Regions from separate parts of the Amycolatopsis sp. NPDC089917 genome, predicted to be linked through region 3. Evidence: riboswitches for the same ligand, from Rfam matches in the RefSeq annotation. Region 3 holds a riboswitch; each other region holds the start of a gene.
What was found. Region 3 has a riboswitch for cobalamin ahead of metE (5-methyltetrahydropteroyltriglutamate--homocysteine S-methyltransferase). Riboswitches for the same ligand answer to the same signal wherever they lie in the genome.
Positions count from the first base shown of each region.

Region 1: it holds a riboswitch for cobalamin, as region 3 does, so the genes downstream of both, AB0N89_RS21685 (ABC transporter substrate-binding protein) here and metE (5-methyltetrahydropteroyltriglutamate--homocysteine S-methyltransferase) in region 3, are expected to answer to the same signal.
Region 2: it holds a riboswitch for cobalamin, as region 3 does, so the genes downstream of both, metE (5-methyltetrahydropteroyltriglutamate--homocysteine S-methyltransferase) here and metE (5-methyltetrahydropteroyltriglutamate--homocysteine S-methyltransferase) in region 3, are expected to answer to the same signal.

Region 1 is NZ_JBFBGL010000029.1:28,253-35,002, reverse strand. Features, by position in the region: gene AB0N89_RS21685 (ABC transporter substrate-binding protein) at 1-906, opposite strand, end outside; cobalamin riboswitch at 985-1,124, opposite strand; gene AB0N89_RS21680 (class I SAM-dependent methyltransferase) at 1,163-1,906, shown strand; gene AB0N89_RS21675 (SRPBCC family protein) at 1,948-2,385, shown strand; gene AB0N89_RS21670 (alpha/beta hydrolase) at 2,435-3,244, shown strand; gene AB0N89_RS21665 (MarR family transcriptional regulator) at 3,241-3,693, shown strand; gene AB0N89_RS21660 (tetratricopeptide repeat protein) at 4,015-6,069, opposite strand; gene AB0N89_RS21655 (hypothetical protein) at 6,518-6,750, shown strand, end outside.
Region 2 is NZ_JBFBGL010000100.1:13,635-20,384, reverse strand. Features, by position in the region: gene AB0N89_RS38790 (ribonucleotide-diphosphate reductase subunit beta) at 1-659, shown strand, start outside; gene AB0N89_RS38785 (2-dehydropantoate 2-reductase N-terminal domain-containing protein) at 870-1,817, opposite strand; gene AB0N89_RS38780 (TetR/AcrR family transcriptional regulator) at 1,907-2,476, shown strand; cobalamin riboswitch at 2,520-2,741, shown strand; gene metE (5-methyltetrahydropteroyltriglutamate--homocysteine S-methyltransferase) at 2,842-5,115, shown strand; gene AB0N89_RS38770 (cytochrome P450) at 5,253-6,698, shown strand.
Region 3 is NZ_JBFBGL010000022.1:106,073-112,822, forward strand. Features, by position in the region: gene prpB (methylisocitrate lyase) at 1-253, shown strand, start outside; gene AB0N89_RS18315 (bifunctional 2-methylcitrate synthase/citrate synthase) at 292-1,410, shown strand; cobalamin riboswitch at 1,497-1,716, shown strand; gene metE (5-methyltetrahydropteroyltriglutamate--homocysteine S-methyltransferase) at 1,833-4,148, shown strand; gene AB0N89_RS18325 (methylenetetrahydrofolate reductase) at 4,175-5,095, shown strand; gene AB0N89_RS18330 (hypothetical protein) at 5,095-5,358, shown strand; gene folP (dihydropteroate synthase) at 5,404-6,243, shown strand; gene AB0N89_RS18340 (hypothetical protein) at 6,261-6,509, shown strand; gene AB0N89_RS18345 (hypothetical protein) at 6,561-6,750, shown strand, end outside.

The DNA.
Region 1 (6,750 bases), on a different contig from region 3:
CAGCGCGACGCGGTTCAGGGCTTCCCGGTCCACTCCGGACAGTACGGCGCGCACCAGCCGCGGGTCGGCGAACGGCGGCTGGGTCAAGCGAAGGATCAGGCCCTGCATGGTCGTGCCCTTGGCTTCGAGCAGCGACACACGCCCGTCGCCCGTCAGCCGAGCCGCGGTGCCGGCGGCCAGGTCGTGGGCGTAGTCGACCTGCCCGGACAGCAGCGCGTTGACCCGCGCCGTTTCGTCGTTGACCGGGACGAATTCGAGCTCGTCGAGGCTCGGCGCACCGTCCCAATAGGACTCGTTCTTGCGGAACACCGCCGCGCCGCCGGGGGTGAACGAGACGAAGCGGAACGGCCCGGAGCCGACCGGCGCGCCGAACGCCGTCGTCCCGGCGGGCACGATCTCCGCGCCCGGCGCGCCCCACCCCGACGGGAATTCGAAGTCGGGCGCGCTCAGCACCAGCTCCAGTTCGGTGGCTGACACGGCCTTGCTGCGGCCGAAGTCCACCTTCGCGAAGTACTGCCGGGACGAGGAGGCCAGCGCGGGGTCGGCGATCCGCCGGAAGCTGTACAGGACGTCGTCCGCGGTGACCGGACGTCCGTCGTGGAAAGCCGCCTGTCGCAGCCGGATCCGCCAGCGCGTCCCGGAGCCGTCGCTTTCCCAGGATTCGGCCAGCCGCGGCCGCAACGAGGTGTCGGCGTTGTAGGCGACCAGCGTGTCGAAGAGCGCTTTGGCCCGCGCCTGGTCGACGAACAGCGAAACCTGGGTGGGGTCCAGCGTCTCCTTCGAACCACCCGCGGCGAACGCGACCCGCAACCGGCCCTTGTCCGCGGGCGCAGCCCCGCAGGCGGCCAACGGCGCGAGGGCGGCCAGGGCGAGCAAACGCCGGCGGCCGAACGGATGACGCGTCACAGTAACCTCCGGGACATCGAGCACTGTCCCGGGCGCGCGAGCACGTCGAACGGGACCCCGCTCCGCACTCCACGACAGTTGGGGCTGGCAGTACCCGGCGGGCAGTCCGGCTCACGGCGTACTGCCGTTCACGGTTGCGGGTCAGCGCCGGATTCGCACCGGCTTCCCCCGACGGGCACTTTCTTACGTTGTGGCGCACACGGTAACCCATGGAGATCCTGTGCTACACAGGATCAAGATCACGAAGGGGAGCGCGGTGGACGAAAAGCTCGCGGCAGGCTGGGTGCGACGGTGGGACCTTCAGCAGGAACGCTATATCGCGGACCGTGAAGAGCGGTTCGACGTGCTGATCGACGTCGTCGAACACGGCTGCCGCGACGTCGCCGAACCGCTGGTGCTGGACCTCGGCTGCGGGCCCGGCTCACTGGCCACCAGGCTCGCCCGGCGCCTGCCGCACGCCCGGGTCGTCGGCGTCGACAACGACCCGTTCCTGCTCGCACTCGCCAGGGCCGGCCGTCCGGAGACCGCGAACATCGAGTACGTCCGGGCGGATCTCGCCGAGGACGGCTGGCTGACGTGGCGGACGATCGACGCCGCCGTCTCGACGACCGCCCTGCATTGGCTCAAGCCGGATCGCCTCGCCGACGTCTACCGCGACCTCGCGGGCGCGCTGCGAGCGGGCGGGGTGCTCGTCAACGGCGACCACTTCTACGACGAGCAGCCGGGCATCCGCGAGTTCGCCGAGGCCGTCAAGAACCGCCGTGCCACCCGGGCCGGGGTCGAGGCCAACGAAGACTGGAAGAGCTGGTGGGCCGCGATCGCGGCCGATCCCGCCCTGCGAGCGGAGTTCACGGCGGAGGAACTGGGCGGCATCTCGACCGGCTACGGCAACAGGCTCAGCCCGCAGGAACACACCAGGCTGCTCCGGGAGGCGGGCTTCGCGGAGGTGGCCCCGGTGTGGCAGTTCGGCGACGACTACGTCCTGACCGCGCTGCGCTGACCTGGTGGTTTCCCCGGCGGGAAGGCCGGGTATGCGTGATCATGACCGAGTTTCGCCACACCGCCACGATCGATCTGCCCGCCTCCGAACTGTTCGACTACCTGCGTGAACCACGGAACCTGCCGCACTTCTTCCCGCAGCTGAGCCAAGCCGAGCCCGAGGGCGGCGACGCCGTCCATGTCGAGGCCGAAGTGCACGGTGAGCACGTCGAAGCGGAAGCGTGGCTGAAGGTCGACGAGGAAAGCCGTTCCTTGAGCTGGGGATCCGAAGGCCCGAACGACTACCACGGCCGGCTGTCGGTCGAAGACGCCGGTGCGAACGCGGCGCGGTTGACCGTGACCTTGAGCAGCGTCCGCGAGGCAGGGGAGGAGGAAGTCCAGCGCGGACTCGAGGAGACCGTCGCCGCGCTGGCGCACACCGCCGTCGCCGACTCCGACGTCGAGGCCGCCGAAGAGCAAGGCGGCTGGGCCGGGCGCTGAACGACGACTCCGGCGGATCCTCGCCGGAAGTGTGCGCTAGATTTAGAAAATGGTGAATATGACGGGCGTGCTCCGCCGGGGCGCCCAAGAACTGCGGTACGGAGACCTCGCGGGCGAACTGCGTCCTGTCGTCTTCACCCACGGCGCGGGCATGGACCACCGGATGTTCGACGCCCAGGCGCGGGCGCTGCACGAACGCGGCCATCGGGTGGTCATCTGGGATCAGCGCGGGCACGGCGAGTCGGTTCTCGCGCCGGGTTCCCGCTTCACCGCGGCGATCGCGCTCGACGACCTGACCGCCCTGCTCGACCATCTCCGTCTCGATCGTCCGATCCTGATCGGGCACTCCCTCGGCGGCAATCTCGCGCAGGCGCTGGTCCGCCGCCTTCCCGAGCGCGCGGGCGGTCTCGTCGTCGTGGACTCGACCTGGAACGCCGGTCCGCTCAGCGCCGTGGAGCGGCTCCTGCTGAGATTCGCCGCGCCGTCGCTGGCGCTCGTCCCCGCCTCGCGGCTTCCCGGTCTCATGGCCCGCGCCTCGGCCGTGACGCCGGAAGGGATCGCCGAGTGTGAGGCGACCTTCGCGCGCATGCCCAAACACGTCTTCCTCGACGTCTGGCGAGCAACCGTGTCGCTCGTCGACCCGGAGCCGGGGTACCGCACGCCCGTTCCGCTCGGCCTGATCCGGGGCGAGGACGACCGGACCGGCAACATCGCGTCCGCGATGCCTCGCTGGGCGCGAGCCGAGGGTGTGACCGAACAGGTCGTTCCCGCCGCGGGGCACGTCGTCACCTTGGACGCGGCGGACAGGTCCACGAAGGCCATCGTGGACGTCATCGACGGCTGGGAGCCCGCGGCATGACCGTCGCCGACGATCGCGAAGTGTTCGTGACCACCATGGGCGACTTCCTCGCGTCGTGGAACCTTCCGCGCGCGACCGGCCGTGTCTACGGGCAACTCCTGCTCAAGGCCGACCCCGTGTCCCTCGACGCGCTCGGCGAGGCCCTCGGCCTCAGCAAAGGGGCGGTGAGCGTCGCGGTCCGCGAACTGGTCTCGTGGGGCCTCGCCCGGACCATCCCGCAACCGGGCAGCCGCCGCCTGCTCGTCGAGGCGGTGGGCGGGTTCGAGCAGCTTCTCGCCGCCAGCCACGAACGGACCCGCGCCTTCATCCGGGTGCTGCGAGGCGGGACGCGAAGCGCCGAAGACGAGAAGGCCGCCGCCCGGCTTTCCGAGGTCGCCGGGTTCTTCGAGTCCTATGTGGACGCCGGGGAAGAGATGCTGCGGAGCCGCCGCTCCTCCACGGCGACCTGAAGCCGGTCGATTCAAGGACCGGAGGTCCTCAGAGGGTGAGGTGGTCCAGGAGCCAGCCGATCAGGCCACGGACGGCACCGGAGGTGAATCCCTCCAGAAGGGTGCGGAGCAAGGGGCGGGGCGCGCGGCGCCGGATGCGGGGCATGGGATTCCTCCGTCGTTCCTGGTCTGGTGACCTCGGCCGGTTTCGTGACCACCACTGTGTGGCCCCGGGCCGCCGTGCGGGCGAAACCCGGAAAAGTCCGGAATCCCGGTCGCGAAAGCCCTGCTCTGCGCCGGTTTCCGGGTTCCGGTGCCGGAAATCCGGAGACAGAAGCTCGCTCAGGGCTGTCCGAGATCCCCCAGGAGGATTTCCACGGCGCCGTCGAGGTCGCCGTTGTCAGCGTGCCGAGCCGCGAGGCTCGCGCGAGTGGCCTGCGTGACGGCGTGGTCGGGGCCGAACCTCTCCATTTCGTCGGCGAGCCGCTCCTTAAGTTCTTCGATGAGCGTGCTCGCCGGTTCGCCGGCTTGGCCGCGCCACCAGGCCAGCTGAGCGAGCGTGGTGTGCGTGAGAGGGTGCCCCTCCCCGAGAACTTCCCGTTGGTCGGCCAGCAAATCCCGCAGGACGTCCACCGCGCCGCGGGCGCCCTGTGCTTCGCCCGACGCTTGCGCGAGTTCGAAGCGGATGGCGAACGTCGTGGGATGCCGGTCGCCCAGCAGGGCCCGCTGCATGCCCAGCGCGTGGTTCAACGCGGTGATCGCGTCGGCGGGATCGCCCGCTCGCCGACGTGCGGCACCGAGCCGGTACAGAGCTCTGAGCGTCGTGGGGTGTGCCGGCCCCAGGATCCGCATCTGGTGCGAGAGCACCGACTCCAGTTCGGCCACCGCGGGAGCCATGTCGCCCGCCAGGCCATTCCACCAAGCGAGTTCGGAACGGGCGAGAAGGGTGTCGGCGTGCTCCGGCCCCAGCCGGGTGTGCGCCTGGTGGTGCAGGCTTCGCATGGCTTCGAGCGACGGTCCGGGATAGTCCGTGGATCCGGCGCCTTCGGCGATCCTGAACAGCAAGGGGTGGGCCGACTCCTGCCAGAGAAGCTCTTCCGCGCAGTTCCGCAGGCTGATCATGTTGGCCCACAACGCCTGGATGAGCGCGTCGGTCCGCAGACCCGCCTGGTCGACGGCAGGCCACGCCTCGATCAAGGCGTCCGCGGCGGCCCACGCGAGATCGGCCATCGCACCGGGCGCCAGATCGTCGCGGACGGCGCGTTGGGCGAGGGCGTGGACCCGTACGGCGTGATGAGGCTGGTCCGGGTCGAGGGTGGCCAGGCTGAACCGCCGGAGACAGCCCAAGCCCTCCTGGATCTCCTTCGTCGTGACCGTGCGATCCAAGCGCCCGGTCAGATAGTTTCCGAGCGCCTCGCCGGCGAAAAGGCGGTCGGGGATTCCCGAGGGACTGAGCAGTGACGCCACTTCGAGGACCGGCCTCGCGAGCCCGGCGGGGGTGAGCTCGTCGGCGGCGCCGATCGACAGGGACCAGGCCGCGGACACCGTGCACTGGTGCGCGTCGGGCAGGCTGTCTTCATCCGGGAGCATCGCCGCCAGCCTGACGCGGACATCGGCGAAGCGGGACCGGTATTCGGCGACGGTGGTGTACGGGCTGTTGACGAGGTACGCCGCCGCTTGGGCGAGAGCGAGAGGCAGGCGCCCGAGGTCGCCTGCCAGCAGGACGAGCTCCGTCCCCGGGTACCGGGCGGGGGCGGCGAGCCTCTCGGCCAGATAGGCGAGCGACTCCTCGGGAGTGAACAGATCCACGTCGACGATGTGGCGTCCGTGGCCGTGCAGCGCTGCGTCGCGGCGGCGGGTGGTCACCACCACCTGCCCGGCGGGATTGTGCGGTGGCCACAAGCCGTTGAGATGATTCGGCGCTTGCAGGTCGTCGAGCACGATCAACCATTCGACGTTCGTCTCCGCGAGCCAGGACAGGAGCCGTCGACACGCTTTGTCCGGGTCGGCGCGATCCCGGTCGAGCAGATCCACCGCGACCTCGGCATAGGCGTTCGTGATCGCTTCGCGGGAGTGAGCCGCCACCCAGATCAGCAGCTGGATCTGGCCGGTGTCCCAGTGGGTGTGGGCGTGATCGGCGGCCAGCTGGGTCTTACCCACGCCGCCGAGTCCGGCGAGCACGGTCGTGCCCCCGCTCGCGGCGGACGGCAGCCGAGCGGCGGTACGGCGCTGGAAAGCTCCGGCACGAGGGGGAACCGCGCCGAATCGGCGGGACCCCGGGCCCTTCTCCAGCACGGGCGCGACATCCTCGACGTCACCGGGTCGGCGACGGTGCTCGTAGTCCAAGCCGGTCGCGAGAAGGTGATGCCGGTTCTTCCATTGCTTCTGAAGGGTCACCAGATCCAAGTTGGTCAAGTTCCTGCGATTGCCGATCGTGGCACAGGCTGTCACGAAGGCATGGATTCGTTCCCATTTCGGAAGCAGGGTCCACTTGCCGGTCAAAAGGTCGGAGATCGCACTTTTGTTGAGATGTTCAGAAGATTCTTTCTGCAGTTCGGCGAGGGTCGGATTGCCTGTCTGAACGCGCAAAGCCGCCAGCTGCTCGATGAACTGAGCCCGCAGATCCAAGATCACTCCTCGCAGAGACCGTGCCGGTCTCGGGGAGATCGCTTCGCCCGGCACGGCACGGAGTCGCGTCCGGGCGCACCTCCGTTACAGGCCGCCGCCGCGGCCGGGAATACCAAGGAACCGTGCGGTTGTCCAAGTTTTTGAAGAGTGCGGATGACGTTTGCCGAGGGGGCGGTGATGTGCCAACATCGTCGATATGACGGTCGGGGATGCCCGGATGGCCACCTTTCTCTTCTTGAGAGATCGAATCCAGTGGCTGCTGGCCTCCACCGGGTGCGGCTTCGACGTCTACCTCCACGGATCTTTTGTGAAGGGTACTCAAATCGACCCGCGCGGCGACATCGACATGGTCGTCGAACTGTGCCATCCGATCGTGCGGGAGTGGCGAGCCGGGGCCGAGCCGGCCTCTGGGACGCGGCACGGGAAGCGTGTCAAGGGCCGGGAGCCCAC
Region 2 (6,750 bases), on a different contig from region 3:
TCTGCGAGAGCCTGGGCCTGGTCGAGGGCGAGCTGTTCAACATGTACCGCGAAGTCCCCTCCATCTCGGAGAAGGACGCGTGGGCGCTGAAGTACACGCAGAACCTGGAGAACCCGGACTTCGAGACCGGCACCCCCGAGGCCGACCAGAACTTCCTGCGTGACCTGGTCGCGTTCTACGTGATCTTCGAGGGCATGTGGTTCTACACCGGCTTCGCGCAGATCCTGTCGCTCGGCCGCCGGAACAAGATGGTCGGCATCGCCGAGCAGTACCAGTACATCCTGCGCGACGAGTCGATCCACCTGAACTTCGGCATCGACTGCATCAACCAGATCAAGATCGAGAACCCGCACCTGTGGACCGAGGAGTTCCAGGCCGAGGTCCGCGGCATGCTGACCGAGGCGTGCGAGCTCGAGGTCGCCTACGCCCGCGACACCATGCCGCGCGGCATGCTCGGGCTGTCGGCCGAGCTGATCGAGCAGTACATGCACTTCATCACCGACCGGCGGGCGCAGCAGATCGGCCTCGCGCCGATCTTCGGCGAGACGGAGAACCCGTTCCCGTGGATGTCGGAGGCGATGGACCTCAAGAAGGAGAAGAACTTCTTCGAGACCCGCGTCATCGAGTACCAGTCCGGTGGCGCCCTCGACTGGGACTGACAGTCCACCCGTAGTACATGAAGGCCCCCTTCCTTGCGCCCAGGTACGGAAGGGGGCCTTCATGTACCTGGGCACAAGACGACAGCGGCGCTTCCCGAGCGTCGAGTCCGTGAGGGCCTCCTTGAGGGACTCTGGGTCCCTCAAGGAGGCCTTCACGGACTTGGCACCGGGGGCACCGGGGGCAAAAGGGCACTTTCGGTACTTCCGGGTTCAGGCTCGGGCGAAGTGCGGTTCCGCCGCTTCCAAGCGCGGCACCGGGACGCCCAGCCGCCGCGCTTCGGCCAGGGTGTCCCGGCAGACCTCGCGCGGCTCCTCCGCGTCGGGGTCGGAGTGCGCCGCGAGACTCACGCGCGCCACGGCGACATGAGCGGTCAGCCAGGCGAGAACGGGGGCCGTCAGCCAGGCCGCGCGGAACGGCAGCACGGCGACCCGGTGCCGTCGCAGGTCGAGGCCGCGCGCTTCGAGGAGCGGCAGCAGCTCGCGGCCGGTCAGCAACCCCTCCCGCAGGTCGCCCGCCGACCCGGCCAGCTCGGACAGGGAACCTCGCCGCAGGCCCTGCGAGAGCAGGCCGGCGTCCGACGCGAAATGGACCCACAGCCAGCCGCGGAAGTCCGGCCGCTCCTTGATCCGGAGCCCGGCCGCGCGAAACGCCTGGCGCACGGCCTTCTCCCGATCGGTCGGGGGACGGCCGAGGGTGCCGAAGATGACCGACGGCATCAGCATCCCGCGAAGCACGCCGTTCGCGGCGAAACCGCCACCGGCCTGGGGAAAGCCCCAGGCGATCCGGTCGAGCGGGAGCGGGCCGATCGCGGCCGTCGGCTCGGTCCAGATGTTGCCGAAGACCAGCACCGTGGCCCGGCCGACGCGCGGAGCCAGGAATTCCGTCGCCTCCGGCAGGCGGTGGTGCGAAACGCTGAGCACGATCAGGTCGAAATCGTGGTCCGGCTCCAGTGTCTCGCGGAGGCGCACCGGCCACTTCTCGACGACGCGCCGCCCCCACATCCGGCGCCGCGTATCGAGCAGGTCGAGGTCCACCGCGTCCCCGTACGTCGCCGCGCGACCCGGCCGGACGTAGAACTCGACGTCATGTCCCGCCTTGTGCAGGGCCCAGCCGTAGATGGTGGCGATCACGCCTCTTCCGAACATCAAGATCTTCAAGGTGAACCTCGCGGGGTACGATCGAACTGGAGATTATCTCCACTTCGAAAATATGGAGATGATCTCCAGTTGTCAACGCGAGGGAGCGCATGACCGCCGACAAGCCGCTGCGGGCCGACGCCCGGCGCAAGCGCGAGGCCCTGCTCGCCAAGGCCCGGGAGCTCTTCCAGGCCGGATGCTTCTTCGACCTGCGCTTCGACGACTTCGCCTGCCTGGCAGGCGTGGGCACCGGCACGCTTTACCGCCACTTCCCCACCAGGGAAGCGCTGGCCGAGGCGGTCTACCACGGAGAAGTCGCCGCGCTGTGCGACCGCGCCCGGCATCTCCAGGCCTCGCTGCCCGCGGCGGAGGCTCTGGCGACCTTCCTCCGCGACATGGTCGACCACATAGGCGCCCACGAAGGCCTGGCCAGGACGCTGGCCACGCTCATGGCCGATCGTTCGGGCGCTCTCGCCGAGGGCAGCCGAGCGCTGGAAGAGGCCGTCACCGCCCTGGTGGCCGACGCCGTGCGGGACGGCGCCATTCGCGACGACGTCGACGCCGGAGCCGTGCTGATGGCGCTGCACGGCATCGGCGCGGCCCATGACCGTCCCGGGTGGCGGGCCGAGGCCGACGGTGTCGTCACCCTTCTGCTGGACGGGCTGCGCCGCTCACGCTGACCGACTTTGCTCACATTCGAGCAGTCCCGTAGCGGGCCTCGGTACGCTCCAGGGTGCTACTGGTTCGCCCGGCCTCCCAGGCCGGTCGAGGTAACAGGGAACCCGGTGAGAATCCGGGACTGCCCCGCAGCGGTATGTGGGAACGAAAGCCGTCACCGTGCGAGACACGGTAAAGCACTGGGTATGGCACCCGGGAAGCGACGGCCGGTAGGAGCGAGCACGTCGCCCACGAGTCCGAAGACCTGCCCGTGGTACGCGCGCCGACGGCGTGCGTGAGTCCGGGCCTCGTGGGATGGGCACGACCGAACGGCGGTCACTCCTGCGCGCGCTCCGGGCTCCGACGACAAGCTCGCGAGGAGAGAGCTGTGACCGAAATCGGCACGACAGTGCTGGGCTATCCCCGGATCGGACCGGACCGGGAACTCAAGCGTTCGCTAGAACGCTATTGGGCTGGCAAGATCGACGAGGCCGGACTGCTGGACACCGGCCGCGCGCTGCGCACCCGGACCTGGCGGGAACTCAAGGACGCGGGGCTGGATTCCGTCCCGTCCAACACGTTCTCCCACTACGACCAGGTGCTCGACACGGCCGAGCTGTTCGGGGCGCTGCCGGAGCGCTTCACGACGCTCGGTCTTTCGCCGCTGGACACCTACTTCGCCGCCGCGCGCGGGGTGCAGGACGCGCCGGCGATGGAGATGACGAAGTGGTTCGACACGAACTACCACTACATCGTCCCCGAACTGGGCCCGGACACGACGTTCTCGCTCACCGGCACCAAACCGCTGGACGAGTACCGCGAGGCCCGCGCGATCGGCGTCGAGACCAGGCCGGTGCTCGTGGGCCCGGTGACGTTCCTGCTGCTCGCGAAGGCGACCGAAAGCGCCCCTGAGGGCTTCCGACCGCTGGATCTGCTCGACAACCTCCTCGACGGCTATGTCGAACTGTTGCGGCGCCTGCACGACGAAGGCGTCGAGTGGGTCCAGTTCGACGAGCCCGCGTTCGCGGCGGACCGCACCGAGAAAGAGCTCAACGCGCTCATCCGCGCCTACCACCGGCTCGCGAAAGCGACCGCGCGGCCGAAGATCCTGGTCGCCGGGTACTTCGGCGGCCTCGGCCGCGGTCTGGGCGTGCTCGCCCGCTCCCCGATCGACGCGATCGCCGTCGACCTCGTCACCGACGAGTCCTTTGTGGACGCCGTCGTGGCCGAGCCCGCCTTGCGCGACAAGGAGGTCCTGGCCGGGGTCGTGGACGGGCGCAACGTCTGGCGCACCGACCCGGCCCGCGCGCTCGGCCGGGCGGCGACGCTGCTCGGCACCGCGAAGTCGGTCAGCGTCTCGACGTCGTGCTCGCTGCTGCACGTGCCCTACGACGTCGAGCGGGAGGACGGGCTCCACCCGCGTCTCAAGGGCTGGCTCGCCTTCGCCAAGCAGAAGGTCGACGAGGTCGTCCTGCTCGGGCGCGCGTTGAAGGAGGACGGCGTCGATCTGTCCGCCGCACGTGCCGCGGCCGCGGACCGCGCGACGGCGGCAGACCTGGCCGACGCCGAGGTGCGCGCCCGGCTGGAGGCGCTGCGGCCGGACGACACCGTCCGCTCCCCCTATGCCCGGCGCGCGGCGGCACAGCAGGCCGCGCTGGACCTGCCGCCCTTGCCGAGCACGACGATCGGCTCGTTCCCGCAGACCACCGAGGTCCGCAAGGCGCGGGCCGCCCACAAGGCGGGGTCGCTGGACGACGCGGGCTACGAGGCCGCGATGAAGGCGGAGATCGAGCACGTCGTCCGGTTGCAGGAGGACCTCGGCCTGGACGTGCTGGTGCACGGCGAACCCGAGCGCAACGACATGGTGCAGTACTTCGCCGAACGGCTGGCCGGGTTCGCCGCCACCGACTTCGGCTGGGTGCAGTCCTACGGTTCGCGGTGCGTCCGGCCGCCGATCCTGTACGGCGACGTCTCGCGTCCGGAGCCGATGACCGTCGAATGGGCTCGCTACGCGCAGAGCCTGACCGGCAAACCCGTCAAGGGGATGCTGACCGGTCCGGTGACGATCCTGGCGTGGTCGTTCGTCCGCGACGACCAGCCGCTGGGCGAGACCGCCCGCCAGGTGGCGCTGGCCATCCGCGACGAGGTGCACGACCTGCAGGAGGCAGGCATCCGCGTCATCCAGGTCGACGAGCCGGCGCTGCGGGAACTGCTCCCCCTGCGCGCGGCGGCGCACGAGGCGTACTTCGCGTGGGCGGTTTCGTCGTTCCGCCTGGCGACGTCCGGCATCTCCGACGCGACGCAGATCCACACGCACATGTGCTACTCGGAGTTCGGCGAGGTGGTCAAGGCGATCGACGCGCTCGACGCCGACGTCACCAGCATCGAGGCCGCGCGGTCGAAGATGGAGGTCGTCACCGACCTCGGCGCGGCGGGCTTCGGCCGCGGTGTCGGGCCCGGCGTGTACGACATCCACTCGCCGCGCGTCCCCGGCGTCGACGAGGTCAGCGGGCTGCTGCGGACCGCTGTCGGCGCCGTGCCCGCCGAGCGGATCTGGGTCAACCCGGACTGCGGCCTGAAGACCCGCGGTTACGCCGAGGTCGAACCGGCCCTGCGGAACCTGGTCGCGGCCGCCCGGGCGGTCCGGTCCGAGCTGGGCTGACCGTTCCGTGAAGGACTCCTTGAGGGACTCTGAGTCCCTCAAGGAGTCCTTCACGGACTTCCGCCGAGGTATTGTCAGGACGTCAACAAGGGTGCGATGGTGGAGCGGTAGCCGGTCTCAACGGGGAGATGGTCACCATGGCGAACACCGTCGAAAAGGTCACCGGAGCGCTGCGCGAGCGGGTCCCGCCGCTCACCTCGATCCCCCTGCCGCGTTCGGTGGACCAGCGCTGGCTCGGCGCGACCTGGCCGGTCCGCGAACTCGCGCCCGCCCCGCCGGGCCTCAAGCCCGTCCTCGGCGACGAAGGCCCGCCGGTCATCGGGCACGCGCTGGACTTCATGCGCTTCGGTATCGAGTTCGGCCTCAAACGCCACGAGACCTACGGCCCGGTGTCGTGGATGGGCGCGTTCGGCCGCCGCATCGTCACCCTCTCCGGCCCGGAGGCCACACAGATCGCGCTGGTGAACAAGGACAAGGCCTTCTCCCAGGAGGGCTGGAAGTTCTTCATCGAGCAGTTCTTCGACCGCGGCCTGATGCTGCTCGATTTCGGCGAGCACCATCTGCACCGCCGGATCATGCAGGCGGCGTTCACGCGGCAGCGGCTCACCGGGTACGTCGACCAGATGGGACCGGCCCTGCGCGAAGGCATCGCCGCGTGGGCGGACCGGCCGAACCCGCGGATCTACTGGTCCCTCAAGCAACTCACGCTCGACGTCGCGACGCGCGTGTTCATGGGCATGCGATCGGGTGACGACGCGGCCGCGATCAACCGCGCGTTCGTGAACTCCGTGCGCGCGGGCACGGCCATCGTGCGGTTCCCCGTTCCCGGCGGCCGTTGGGCGGCGGGTTTGCACGGCCGCAAGGTCCTCGAACGCTACTTCGCGGCGAATCTGCCCGCGAAACGGGCGAGCGACGGCGACGACCTCTTCACCGCCCTGTGCCACGCCACCACCGAGGACGGCGACCGCTTCACCGACTCCGACGTCGTGAACCACATGATCTTCCTGATGATGGCGGCGCACGACACGTCGACCATCACCAGCGCCGCCGCCGTCTACCACCTCGCCAAGAACCCCGGATGGCAGGAACGCGCGCGCCGGGAGTCCCTCGCGCTCGGCGACGACGTGCCGGACATCGAGGCGCTGGAGTCCCTGAAGACGCTGGACCTGGTGATCAAGGAATCCCTGCGCCTGGTGGCCCCGGTTCCTTCCCTGGCAAGGAAAACCGTGAAGGACACGGAAGTCCTCGGGCACTTCGTCCCCGAAGGGACACTGGTCGGGGTTTCGCCCACCGTCAACCATTTCGCGCCGGAGCACTGGACCGATCCGATGCGTTTCGACCCGGACCGCTTCGGCGAGGAACGCCGCGAGGACAAGTCGCACCGGTACGCGTGGATGCCGTTCGGCGGTGGCGCGCACAAGTGCATCGGCCTGCATTTCGGGACGTTCGAAGTGAAAGCGCTGCTCCACGAGATGCTGCGGGCGTATCGGTGGTCGGTCCCCGACGGCTACACCGCGCGCTGGGACTACGTTTCTTTGCCCGTTCCCGCGGACGGCCTGCCGATCCGGCTGACCGCGCGCTGAAGCCGGTCGACGGACAACCACCAACGAGTACTCTTGGTAACTTCCGGTCACC
Region 3 (6,750 bases):
GACCGAATTCGGCAAAAGCGAATTGCTGGATGTGAAGACCTTGGACTCGCTAGGGGTGAACATCGTCATCTACCCCGTCACCCTGCTCCGGCTCGCGATGGAAGCCGCCGAGAACGGCCTGCGCACCATCGAAGAACAGGGAAGTCAGGAGAGCCTGCTTCCGCGGATGCAGCACCGGCGCGACCTGTACGACCTGCTCGACTACAACTCCTACAACGCTTTCGACGAGAACATCTTCAATTTCCGCGTCTAGATTTCCTGGGACGCCCGAATTCCTTCAAGGGGACAACCATGTCCGCACCCACTGTCTACAAAGGACTTGCCGGGGTCGTCGTCGACACCACCGAGGTGTCGATGGTCAACCCCGACACCAACTCCCTGACCTACCGGGGATACCCGGTCCAGGACCTCGCCGCGCGCTGCTCGTTCGAAGAGGTCGCGTACCTGCTCTGGCACGGCGAACTACCCGACGCCGCCCAGCTGGCCGCGCAGAACGAGACCGAGCGGGCGCAGCGTGATCTCCCGGCCGACCTGGTGACGACGTTGCTCGCGCTGCCCGACACCGCGCACCCGATGGACACGCTCCGCACCGCGGTGAGCATCCTCGGCGCGAACGACCCGAGCGAGGACGACAACTCGCCCGAAGCCAACCACGCCAAGGCGTTGCGGCTTTTCGCGGTGCTGCCCGCGGTCGTGGCCATCACCCAGCGCCGCAGGCACGGCCTGCGCCCGCTCCCGCCGCGCGACGACCTCGGATACGCCGAGAACTTTCTCTACATGACACTCGGTAAAGTGCCGGAACCGGTGATCGTCCGCGCGTTCGAGACGTCCTTGGTGCTCTACGCCGAGCACAGCTTCAACGCCTCCACCTTCACCTCGCGCGTGGTCACGTCCACGCTGTCGGACCTCTACAGCGCCGTCACCGCGGGAATCGGCGCGCTGAAGGGCCCGCTGCACGGTGGCGCCAACGAAGCCGTGATGGCCACGTTCGAGGAGATCGGCTCGGCCGACAAGGCCGAAGCGTGGCTGAAGACCGCACTGGCCGAGAAGCGGAAGATCATGGGCTTCGGGCACCGGGTCTACAAGAGCGGCGACTCCCGTGTCCCGACCATGCGCCAGGCGCTGCAGGAGGTCGCCGAACTCCGCGACGGGCACGAACTGCTCGACCTGTACGAGGCGCTGGCCCGGGCGATGTACGCGGAGAAGGGCCTGCACCCCAACCTCGACTACCCGGCTGGCCCCGCGTATCACCTGATGGGATTCGACACCCCGGTGTTCACCCCGATCTTCGTCGCCGCGCGGATCACCGGCTGGACCGCCCACATCACCGAACAACTCGCGGCCAACAGCCTCATCCGTCCGTCGAGCGTCTACTCCGGTAAGGCGCAGCGCGCCATCGAGCGTCCTTGATCGCCGGGCCGGCCACGCTCGATGGCGTGGCCGGCCCGAAAAGACTTGAGGAAAACCCGAGCGCGAAACGCTACAGTGGCGACGCAGCTGGTTCGGCCGCCGCGAGTTTCACGGTGGTGGTCGAGGCAAGAGGGAACCCGGTGCGAATCCGGGACTGCCCCGCAGCGGTGAGTGGGAACGACCTCCGTCAGTCTCTCCGGAGACAGCACTGAGCCGGGATGGCTTGGGAAGCGACGGACAGTAGGAACCCGGCGTGCGTCGGAACGCCCACGAGTCCGAAGACCTGCCCGCTGTGCACCCCACGACCGTGGGGTGGTGGCTGCGACCTCGCGGGTTGGGTCTCGCCGAATCACGACCGGGTGCCGGTCGTGATTTGTCGCGCGCTCTCGCGGGGTCCACGTGGACTCGCGAAGGAGAGCCCCGTGACCTCGACAACCACAACCAGCCGCGCCACCGTGTACGGCTACCCCCGCCAGGGTGCCGACCGGCAGTTGAAGAAGGCGATCGAGTCCTACTGGGCGGGCCGCGTCGACGCCGACGCCCTGCTCGCGACCGCCCGCGAGCTGCGCCAGGGGAACCTGACGGAACTGCGCGACGCGGGCATCGACGAGATCCCCAGCAACTACTTCTCGTTCTACGACCACGTCCTGGACACCTCCTGGATGCTCGGCGCGATCCCGCAGCGGCACCTCACCGCGGTCCCGGACGTGACCACGCCCGCAGGACGGCTGGACCGCTACTTCGCCATGGCGCGCGGCACCGCGGACGCGCCGCCGATGGAGATGACCAAGTGGTTCGACACGAACTACCACTACCTCGTCCCCGAACTCGGCCCGGACACGCGGTTCAGCCTCGACGCGAGCAAGCCGCTCGCCGAGTTCGCCGAAGCTCTCGACCAGGGCGCCACCACCCGGCCGGTCATCCTCGGCCCGGTCAGCTTCCTGTTGCTGGCCAAGGACCCGACCGGGACCGACGGCTTCCGGCCCCTGGACCTGCTGGACCGGATCGTCCCGCTGTACATCGATCTGCTGCGGCAGCTGCGTGAAGCGGGCGCGGAATGGGTCCAGCTGGACGAGCCCGCGCTGGTGACCGACCAGCCGTCCGACGTGCTGGCCAAGGTCGAGGAGACCTACGCCGCCCTCGCCCGCGAGGAAGCGCGCCCGAAGATCCTCGTGGCCTCCTACTTCGACCGGCTCGGCGAGGCACTGCCGGTGCTGGCCGCCGCGCCGGTCGAGGGCCTCGCGATCGACTTCACCGGCGCGGCCGCGGCCAACGTCGACGGGCTCGCCGCCGCGGGAGGTATTCCCCGCAAGCGCTTGGTCGCCGGGATCGTCAACGGCCGCAACATCTGGGCCGCGGACCTGACCGCCGCCCTGACCACGCTCGGCACCCTGCTCGGGCTGGCGGGCACCGTTGACGTCGCCGCGTCCTGCTCGCTGCTGCACGTCCCGCTGGACGTCACCCTGGAAACCGACCTGGACCCCGAGATCGCCGGCTGGCTCGCGTTCGCGCGGCAGAAGCTCGAGGAGATCGTCACCCTGCGCCGGGGCCTGACCGAGGACCGCGGCGCGATCAACAACCTCCTGCACGTCAACGCCAGCCGACTGGCCTCGCGCGCGGCGTCACCGATCGTGCGGGTGCCCGCCGTCCGCGACCGGGTCGCCGCGATCACCGACGCGGACCTGCACCGCGCGGCCCCGTACGGCAAGCGCCGCCAGGCACAGCAGGATCGGCTGCGGCTGCCGGAGCTGCCGACGACCACGATCGGTTCGTTCCCGCAGACGGGTGAACTGCGCAAGGCGCGCGCGGCGCTGCGGGCGGGCAAGCTCGACCGTGACGCCTACCAGGAGGCGATGAAGGCCGAGATCCGCGCGGTCATCGCCGAACAGGAACAGATCGGCCTGGACGTGCTGGTGCACGGCGAGCCGGAACGCAACGACATGGTCCAGTACTTCGGCGAGCAGCTCACCGGATTCCTGGCCACCCAGCACGGGTGGGTGCAGTCCTACGGCACCCGCTACGTCCGGCCGCCGCTGATCGTCGGCGACGTCGCGCGCCCCGAGCCGATGACCGTCGCCTGGGCCACCTACGCCCAGAGCCTGACCGAGCGGCCCGTCAAGGGCATGCTGACCGGCCCGGTGACCATGCTCGCGTGGTCGTTCGTGCGGGACGACCAGCCCGAAGGCGACACCGCCCGCCAGGTCGCGCTCGCCCTGCGGGACGAAGTCGTCGACCTGGAGAACGCCGGGATCAAGGTCATCCAGGTCGACGAGCCCGCGCTGCGCGAAACCCTGCCGCTGCGCACGGCCGACCGTGCCGCGTACCTGGAGTGGGCCGTGGCGTCCTTCCGCCTGGCGACCTCGGGCGTGCGGGACGAGACGCAGATCCACACGCACATGTGCTACGCCGAGTTCGGCGACGTGCTGCAGGCGATCATCGACATGGACGCCGACGTCATCAGCCTGGAAGCGGCCCGGTCGAACATGGCCATCGTCGCCGACCTCGCGCGTGCCGGATATCCCAACGAGGCGGGTCCCGGGGTGTGGGACATCCACTCGCCGCGGGTCCCGTCGGTGGAGGAGATCGCCGGCCATCTGCGGACCGCCGCTTCGGCGTTCCCCGCGGACCGGCTGTGGGTCAACCCCGACTGCGGGCTCAAGACCCGTGGCTACCCCGAGGTGCGGGCGACCTTGGCCAACCTGGTCGAGGCCACCGGCCAAGTGCGGGCCCGTTCGTGACGGCTGGCTCTATCGTCCCGCGGCGGGTGGCCCTCCCACCCGCCGCGGTACCCGCGCAGCGGACCGCTCGCCCGCGTACGGTCCGTGACCGTCTCGCCTCCGGCACACCGATGATCTCGCTGGAGTTCATGCCACCACGCCCGACCGACGACGCGGACCGGATCTGGCAGAACGTCCGCAAGCTGGAGTCGCTGCGACCGGGATTCGTCTCCGTCACCTATGGGGCAGGCGGATCCACCCGGGACAACACGATCGCCGTGGCCGCCCGGATCGCCAGGGAGACCACCATGCTGCCGGTGGTGCACCTCACCGCCGTCGACCATTCCGTCCGGGAGCTGCGGTCGTTCGTCGGGCAGCTCGCCGACGCCCGTGTCGTCAACGTGCTCGCGTTGCGCGGCGACCCGCCCGGCGACGTAGACGGCGAGTGGAAACGACATCCGGAGGGACTCGCCTACGCGAGCGAACTCGTCGGGCTGCTGCGTGATCACGGCGACTTCTGTGTCGGCGTGGCCGCCTTCCCGCATCGTCATCCGCGTTCGATGAGCGTCGAGGAAGACACGGCGCGCTTCGTCGCGAAATGCCGGGCGGGCGCCGACTACGCGATCACGCAGATGGTCTTCGACGCCGAAGACTACCTGCGGTTGCGGGACCGGGTCGTCGAGGCGGGCTGCGAAACACCGATCATCCCCGCGCTGATGCCGGTCACCACGACGCGGACGATCGCGCGGTCGGAGCAGCTGTCGGGCGCACCGTTCCCGCCGCACCTGGCGGCACGGTTCGCCGCCGTGGCCGACGACCCGAAAGCCGTCCGCGCGCTCGGCATCGAACAAGCGATCCTGCTCGCCCGCCGCCTGCAGGCGGAAGGCGCGCCCGGGCTGCACTTCATCACGTTCAACTACGCCAAGGCCACCACGGAGGTCGTCGCCGAACTCCCGGGACCCGGCTGATGCCTCCCAAGCCGCGCCGGATCCGGGTCGATGGAACCGAGCTGGTCGTGCTGACCAAAGCCGCCTACGAAAGCCTGGACGGCCAGCGACGCCAGGCAGGCGCGCAGGGCGCTCGCGTCCGGGCACTGCGCGGTCAGCTCGACCAGCTCAACGCGTTCGTCGACCGCCTGGAAAAGGTCGCGGCTGCCCTGCCCGCCTGCCCGCCCGAGCTGCTCGCCGAACTCGCGAACCGCCCGGGCCGCGACGGCGACCGCGGGGCCTGAAACCTTGGTGTGGAACGACAAAATGCCCGAAGGGCTTGGTGTGAAATGATGAAGATCGACCGGTCACCGCTGCCCGGCCTCGACCGCCCCAGTCCCGTCACGAGACCGGACGTCGGGCAACTCAAGATCATGGGCGTCCTGAACGTCACCCCGGATTCGTTCTGGCAGGGCAGCAGGTACGACGCCACCGAACGGGCGATCTCGGCCGGGGAGGAGATGTTCGCGGACGGCGCCTGGGCCGTCGACATCGGTGGTGAATCGACCCGGCCGGGGGCCGCCGAAGTGTCCCCGGACGAGGAATGGGACCGGATCGCTCCGATCGTCTCCGCGCTGGCGGCACGTGGACGTGTCTCGGTCGACACCCGCCACCCCGGGGTCGCGGAAGCGGCCGTGCAGCAGGGCGCCTCGATCATCAACGACGTCTCCGGCACCCTGCACCGGCTCGCCGCCCGGCTCGGCACGGGCTACGTCGGCATGCACTCCACCGCGGTGCCGGTGCGAGCGGGCGCCCAGCCGGCGTACGGCGACGTGGTCGCCGAGGTGAGCGCCTACCTGCTCGGCGTCGCCGCGGCCGCGCACGCCGACGGCTCCACCGAAGTCTGGATCGACCCCGGAATCGGCTTCGGCAAAGGGACCGAGGACAACCTGCGGCTGCTTCGTGCCTTGCCGGAACTGTGTGGTCTGGGGATCCCGGTCCTGCTAGGGGTGAGCCGCAAGTCGTTCCTCGGCGCGGTCACCGGACGTGCCGTCGAAGACCGGCTGCCGGCTTCGCTGGCCGTTCTCGCTCCGGCGTGGTCGGCGGGCGTCGACGTCGTCCGGGTCCACGACGTACCGCAGACACGCGACACCATCGCGATGCTCGACACGATCTGGGGCCAGGGGTAGCGCCGTCCCCTGCTGTCATGTCGTCATTACCTGAAGGCAGACGAAGGGCGGTGTTGAAGGCGGGTGAGATCGTGGTCGATCCCGAGACTGTACTTGTTGCCATGACGTGGGATCGAGAACTGCAGGGTTACCCGTTCCGGATGGAAACCTTCGGTGGCGAGGTCGTCCTCGAGCGGGTTCTGCCCTATATTGCCGGTGCTGCGCTGCTAAGCACCACCACCACCACCACCATCGACGACCTTCCGAGCTGGGTCAGCGACTCGTAGAATCTCGCCTGCGTAGGCAAACGGCTGATCGAGGCGCCTGAGGCGTACCCTATGGGCGCCTTCCGTAAGTTGCTGCGTGCCGGTGGCCAGGTGTTCGCGGATGGCGATCTGACTCCCCGAGGCGGGGACGACCTCGCCGGCCTCTACCGGGCCTTCATCGGTGATCCCGATGCTTCGGCTGGTCATGAGATGCCGACGGTGAGTTGGAAGAAGTCGACGCGAACAGCCGCAGACGTTATCG